2 regions of the Rhizobium cerradonense genome follow, and region 2 is predicted to be linked to the other one. Evidence: predicted binding sites of a transcription regulator. Region 2 holds the regulator's gene; the other holds the start of a gene.

Region 1 (3,411 bases), on a different contig from region 2:
ATGGTTATGTCCCAGACAGGAACGGCAATCGCCGGACATTCCCCTGCCTTAGCCGGCAGCGTCTGGGACGTAATCCGCCATGAAGCGGCCGACCTCGCCGGCCGCGAGCCGACCTTGCGCCCGCTGCTCGCAGCGCAGATCATCGCGACGCAGTCGGATGCCGAAAGCCTCGCCAATGTCCTGGTCGCCCGGCTTTCCGTCGCCGGCATCGAAACCGACGCTCTTTTCGCCCTGTTCCATGATGTGCTGACGCGGCATGCCGCAATCCTCCAGGCGACGGAGGCCGATCTCGTCGCGGTCCGCACCCGCGATCCCGCCTGCACGACCTATCTGCATGCGCTCCTGAATCTCAAAGGCTTCCACGCCCTGCAGACCCACCGCATCGCCCACGCGCTCTGGACGGAGGGCCGACCGGAAATCGCCAGTTGGCTTTCCAACCTGGCCTCGCTCGTCTTCGGCCCGGATATTCATCCGGCGGCGAGGATCGGCTCGTCCATCATGCTCGATCACGGCTCCGGCATTGTCATCGGCGAGACTGCCGTTATCGAGGATGAAGTCTCGATCCTGCAGAACGTCACGCTCGGCGGCACCGGCAAGGAAACCGGCGACCGGCATCCGAAAATCCGCCATGGCGTGATGATCGGCGCCGGCGCAAAGATCCTCGGCAACATCGAAGTCGGCGCCTTCAGCAAGGTCGCGGCCGGTAGCGTCGTGGTAAAGCCGGTCCCGGCCCACTGCACCGTCGCCGGCGTTCCCGCGACCGTCGTTCGCATCCATCGCGCCGATGAGATACCGGCCGAGACGATGGATCAGAATATCTAGCTTTAGTCCCTGAACGTCAGTGGCCGCCTCGTCCTTCGAGGCTGCGCCCGACGGGCTACGCGCCTCAGGATGAGGCGGAGTGGGCTCGTCGTCACAGTAAAGTAGAGACCGAACGATAGCCCGTTGCGGCCGGAGCCAAAAGATCAGCCCTCACCCTGAGGCGGGAGCGAAGCGACCCTCGAAGGGCGGGGGCGGGTGGATCGCATCAATGTCAGCCGTGACATAAGGTAGCAGGATACGGGCATCCGCAACACCTGTCCGCGACCTCCTTTTTCATGTCAGCAAAAACAACCCTTTAGTTGCGTCCTTCATGGGCAACGCCTCCCTCTCCCGCCGCCCCCTTCACGGAACTGTCATATGCGCTTGCTAGCCCGGCATGGTTCCTTCCGCCTCGGCGCGGCGCACCTTAAGCGTCGGGGCAAAGCCCCCACTCGAGAGGATATGGCAATGATCTGTCTTTCGCGTCGCGCCGCCCTTGCCGCCGGCAGCGCGCTTACTCTGCTTTCGCTCTGTTCCACCGCCGGTGCCGCCGACAAGGCGCCGCCGACGAATACGGCGACGCCGATCAAGCATCTGATCGTCGTTTTCCAGGAAAACGTCTCCTTCGACCACTATTTCGCGACCTACCCCAAGGCCGCAAACGTCGACGGTGAGCCGGCATTCAAGGCCGCCGACAACACGTCGACCGATATCAACACGCTGGCCAATGCCGGTCTTCTCGACAACAATCCGAATAAGACCAACGCGGCAAACGGAGCCGATGCGGCCGCCCCGTTCCGCCTCGACCGCACGCAGGCAGCGACCCAATCGCAGAACCACGGCTACACCGCCGAGCAGGCGGCCTACAACAACTTCGCCATGGACCTTTTCCCGGCCAATACCGGCAGGGGCACCAAGGGTGCTGCCGGCGCTTTCGGCACCAAGGGCCAGGTCATGGGCTATTATGACGGCAACACCGTCACGGCGCTCTGGAACTACGCTCAGCACTATGCCCTGAACGACAATTCCTTCTCCACCAATTTCGGCCCGTCGACCCCCGGCGCGCTGAACCTCATCTCCGGCCAGACCAACGGCGCCATCCTGCCGCCCGGCTATGCGCTGGAGAAGGACGGCACCTATTCCAAGGGCCGCATCGTGCCCGACGGCAATGGCGGCTGGACCGTCATCAGCGACTTCGATCCGACCGGCGATGTCTGCTCGGTCGGCCAGACAGGGCTGATGTACGGCAAGAACATCGGCGACATGCTGAACGAACACAACATCACCTGGGGCTTCTTCGAAGGCGGCTTCGACCTGACGGTGACGAATGGGGACGGCACGACGGGCTGCAAGCGCGCGACGACCTCGACCGTCACCCAGGTCAACAGCGCTGACTATATCCCGCATCACCAGCCGTTCCAGTACTACGCCTCGACCGCCAACCCGACGCATGCGCGCCCGTCCTCGGTCGCTGCAATCGGCACCACCGACGCAGCCAACCACCAGTATGATGTGACGGACTTCTACGCGGCCCTGAAGAACGGCAACATGCCGACCGTCAGCTTCCTGAAGGCGCCGGCCTATCAGGACGGCCATGCCGGCTATTCTGATCCGCTCGACGAGCAGGAGTTCGTCACCCAGGTGGTCAACACCGTTCAGAATTCGCCGGACTGGAAAGACACCGCTATCATCGTCCTCTACGACGATTCCGACGGCTGGTATGACCATGCCCACGCCGTCGTCAATCCATCGAAGCTTGGCGTCAAGGGTTATGACGTGCTGAACGGAGATGGCTGCTCGACCGGCACGCCGCTGCCGGGCGTCAACGGCCAGCCGGCCCAGGGCCGTTGTGGCTACGGCACGCGCCAGCCGCTGTTGGTTATCTCGCCCTACTCCAAGGTCAACTTCGTCGACCATACTTTGACCGACCAGACCTCCGTCATGCGCTTCATCGAAGACAACTGGATGGGCGGCGAACGTCTCGGTGGCGGCTCGTTCGATGCCATCTCCGGCTCGCTGAACAACATGTTCGACTGGTCGAAGGCCGATGCACAGAAGCTGATCCTCGACACGAAGACCGGCAATAGCGCTTCCTAAGCTGAAAATAAGGGGGATGGACAATGTCCTTGAACATGAAGCACAGTTTCCTCCCCCTGATCGCACTCGCGAGCATCTCGCTCGCGGGGGCGACCATCGGCTTGGCAAGCGAACCCGCCGCTAATGCCGTCGCGGCAAATACCTATGACGACACGGCTTCGCTGAGCGCCGTCGCACAGCTCGGCCGGAAGCTGTTCTACGATCCCTCACTGTCAGGCGGCGGCCAGATGTCCTGCGCCACCTGCCATGATCCCAGCAATCACTATGCACCGGCCAATGACCGCGCCGTGCAGCTCGGCGGCCCGCATTTCGATAAGCCGGGCATCCGCGCAGTGCCGAGCCTCGCCTATAAGATGTCGACGCCTTCCTTCTCCGTCGGCGCGGAAAGTGCTGCCGACGAGGCGGCCGAGGCAGCCCCAATGACCGAAGCCTCCGGCGTGGCGCTTGCAAACACCCCGGCGACGGTCGCGGGGCCACTGACCGCACAGGCCGTCGTCAAAGCCAATTCGAACG
Region 2 (3,411 bases):
CACTGTCACCGCGCTGATCGGTCCTTCCGGCTGCGGCAAGTCCACCTTCCTGCGTTGCCTCAACCGCATGAACGATACGATAGACACCTGCCGCGTCACCGGCAAAATCACGCTCGACGATCAGGATATCTACGACAACTCAATCGATGTCGTCGAGCTGCGTGCCCGCGTCGGCATGGTGTTTCAGAAGCCCAATCCGTTTCCGAAGTCGATCTACGAGAATGTGGCCTATGGTCCGCGTATCCATGGGCTGCATCGGTCCAAGAGCGATCTCGACCATATCGTCGAAACCAGTCTGCAGAAGGCCGGGCTGTGGGGCGAGGTGAAGGATCGGCTCTATGATGCCGGCACCAGCCTCTCTGGCGGTCAGCAGCAACGCCTCTGCATCGCCCGCGCCGTCGCGGTCAGTCCCGAGGTCATTCTCATGGACGAGCCGTGCTCCGCGCTCGATCCGATCGCCACCGCCAAAGTCGAGGAACTCATTCATGAGCTGCGGGAAAACTTCACGATCGTCATCGTGACGCATTCCATGCAGCAGGCAGCCCGCGTTTCGCAACGTACCGCAATGTTTCATCTCGGCCATCTGGTCGAGGAGAACGATACCGATAAGATGTTCACCAATCCCGATGATTACCGCACGCAGGATTACATCATGGGCCGTTTTGGCTGATGATGCTCCCCGCGCGGTTCCTTTCACATCTTTCACCTAGAGGATAAAAAAATGGTCTCAACACACATTCTCTCCGCTTACGACGAAGACCTGAAGTTCCTGACGCGCCGCATTTCCGAAATGGGCGGCCTGGCGGAGCAGATGGTCAGCGACAGCGTCCGCGCCCTGGTAAACGGCGATGCCAGCCTTGCGCAGAAGGTCATCTCCGATGACGTCATTCTCGACCACGCCGAGCGCGAAGTCGGCGACAAGGCGATCGTCACCATCGCCCGCCGTCAGCCGATGGCTGCGGACCTGCGTGAAATCATGGGCTCCATCCGCATCGCCGCCGATCTGGAGCGCGTCGGCGATCTCGGCAAGAACACCGCAAAGCGCGTCATCGCCGTGCAGGGCACCGGCGTTCCGCGTCGTCTCGCCCGCGGCATCGAACACCTCTCCGAACTGGCGCTCGTCCAGCTCAAGGAAGTGCTCGACGTCTACTCGACCCGTTTACCTGACAAGGCCGTGTCGATCCGCGAACGCGACGAGGAAATCGACGCCATGTACACCTCGCTCTTCCGCGAGATGCTGACCTACATGATGGAGGATCCGCGCAACATCACCACCTGCACGCATCTTCTTTTCTGCGCCAAGAACATCGAGCGCATCGGCGACCATGCCACGAACATCGCCGAGACGATCTATTACATGGCGACCGGTGCCCAGCCCGAAGGCGAGCGCCCGAAGGACGATACCGCCAACACCGTCGGTTCGGTAACGGAATAAAGTAGACACCAAGAGAAGGAGACCAGAGGCGCATGGTTCCGAGAGTTGCTGTTGTAGAAGACGAGGAAGCGCTAAGCGTTCTGCTGCGCTATAACCTCGAGGCCGAGGGCTTCGAGGTCGACACTATCCTGAGAGGCGACGAAGCTGAGCTGCGCCTCCAGGAGCGCATCCCCGATCTTCTGATCCTCGATTGGATGCTCCCCGGCGTGTCCGGCATCGAGCTCTGCCGTCGGCTGCGCATGCGGCCGGAGACGGAGCGCCTGCCGATCATCATGCTCACCGCTCGCGGCGAGGAAAGCGAGCGCGTGCGCGGCCTTTCCACCGGCGCGGACGACTATGTCGTCAAGCCGTTCTCGACGCCGGAACTGATGGCCCGCGTCAAGGCGATGTTGCGCCGAGCCCGCCCGGAGGTCCTGTCCACGGTACTGCGCTGCGGCGATATCGAACTGGACCGCGAAACCCATCGCGTCCACCGAAAGAGCCGTGAAGTGCGGTTGGGGCCGACGGAATTCCGCCTTCTGGAATTCCTGATGTCGTCCCCCGGCCGCGTCTTCTCTCGGTCTCAGTTGCTCGACGGCGTGTGGGGGCATGATATCTATGTCGACGAACGCACCGTCGACGTGCATGTCGGCCGCCTGCGCAAGGCGCTGAATTTCTCCAACATGCAGGACGTCATCCGCACCGTTCGCGGCGCGGGTTATTCCATGGAGGCCTGATGGGGGAGGCCTGATCGGGGCAACCCGATTGGCCATCCAACATAGCGGCGGAAACAGAAAACGGGCCTTTCGGCCCGTTTTTCCTTTGTCTGGTGTGGTTCAGTGCGCGGCCCGGCGCCGGTCATGCACCGGCTGGTAAGCCAGCCGCTGATGGTAGGTGCAGTACGGCGAAGAGTCCGGGCTGTCATTGCCGCAGAAGTGAAAATCTTCCTTCAGCGGGTCGCCGACCGGCCACTTGCAGGTGCGCTCCGTGAGCTCCGTCAGGCCGAGGCGGCGCGAGATCGGAACGACCACATTGGCGGCCGGACGATATTCGACTTCGCTGACCGTATCGATCTCGACCTCTTCCTTGAGCATCGTCGCACCCTGCTGGCGGGTAACCGTGCGGGTTGCAACGCGCGAGGCGTAATTCGGCGCGCGTGGGGCCGAGGTATTGCGCTTCGGCGCTCGAGCTGTGGTTGCCGCACCACCGGCCTTCGCTCGGCCCGGCAGGCTCAAGCGATGCACTTTGCCGATGACGGCATTACGGCTGACACCACCGAGCTGTGCCGCGATCTGGCTGGCGCTCAAACCTTCGGACCACAGCTTTTTCAGCTTCTCGACGCGTTCGTCTGTCCAATTCATGCCCTGTCTCCGCTATCGCGTTTCTGATGGCAGAATCCCTCACCATTGCCTCGAATTGGGTCGAGGCGTGAAACGCTTTAAAATTGTGGTGACTAGTTCCGCCGCATGCAGTCTAGTAATTGGTTTTTAACCTAGTGTGAGGCTGACTCCGTGACAAGAGTCGCGGGAATCTTGAGGAATCGATTTCGAGGTTTTCCCCAACTTGCTATACGTGAGTGGCATTTATGCAATATAAGTTGTCGAAGACATGCCATCCATCGAGAGGTGCTCTGCCGCACCTGCTAAATCGCCAGTTTTGTTGACATCGCAGTGCAAAACATCAATAGTGCCCATGCCGCCGCAAGGCGGCATTTTTGATTTTTCCGGGCCCGTTTCATTCGAAGGAAACGATTGGCCCTAAAGGTTGTGATTGAGGAGAATGCGCCATGGCTGAAACCGCGCCGCTTTATGACACCTATATGCGTGCTCCGCTGCGGTTCGAGCGAGGCGAGGGCGTGTGGCTGATCACGGAGACCGGCGAGCGTTATCTCGATTTCGCCGCGGGCGTCGCGGTGAATTCGCTTGGCCACGCCCATCCACATCTGGTTGCAGAGCTGAAGTCGCAGGCCGACAAGGTCTGGCACCTGTCCAACCTCT

The links. The regulator PhoB, encoded in region 2, activates phosphate uptake and scavenging genes when phosphate is short. The targets are predictions, from matches to a motif close to TGTCATNNANCTGTCAT.
Region 1: the regulator PhoB is predicted to act here: its motif matches at 1,163-1,179, upstream of PH547_RS24030 (phospholipase C).

What each region holds. Positions count from the first base shown of each region.
Region 1 is NZ_JAQJCK010000012.1:177,689-181,099, reverse strand. Features, by position in the region: gene cysE (serine O-acetyltransferase) at 7-822, shown strand; gene PH547_RS24030 (phospholipase C) at 1,270-2,898, shown strand; gene PH547_RS24025 (cytochrome-c peroxidase) at 2,922-3,411, shown strand, end outside.
Region 2 is NZ_JAQJCK010000007.1:119,757-123,167, reverse strand. Features, by position in the region: gene pstB (phosphate ABC transporter ATP-binding protein PstB) at 1-670, shown strand, start outside; gene phoU (phosphate signaling complex protein PhoU) at 722-1,435, shown strand; gene phoB (phosphate regulon transcriptional regulator PhoB) at 1,468-2,151, shown strand; gene PH547_RS17300 (GcrA family cell cycle regulator) at 2,251-2,775, opposite strand; gene PH547_RS17295 (aspartate aminotransferase family protein) at 3,201-3,411, shown strand, end outside.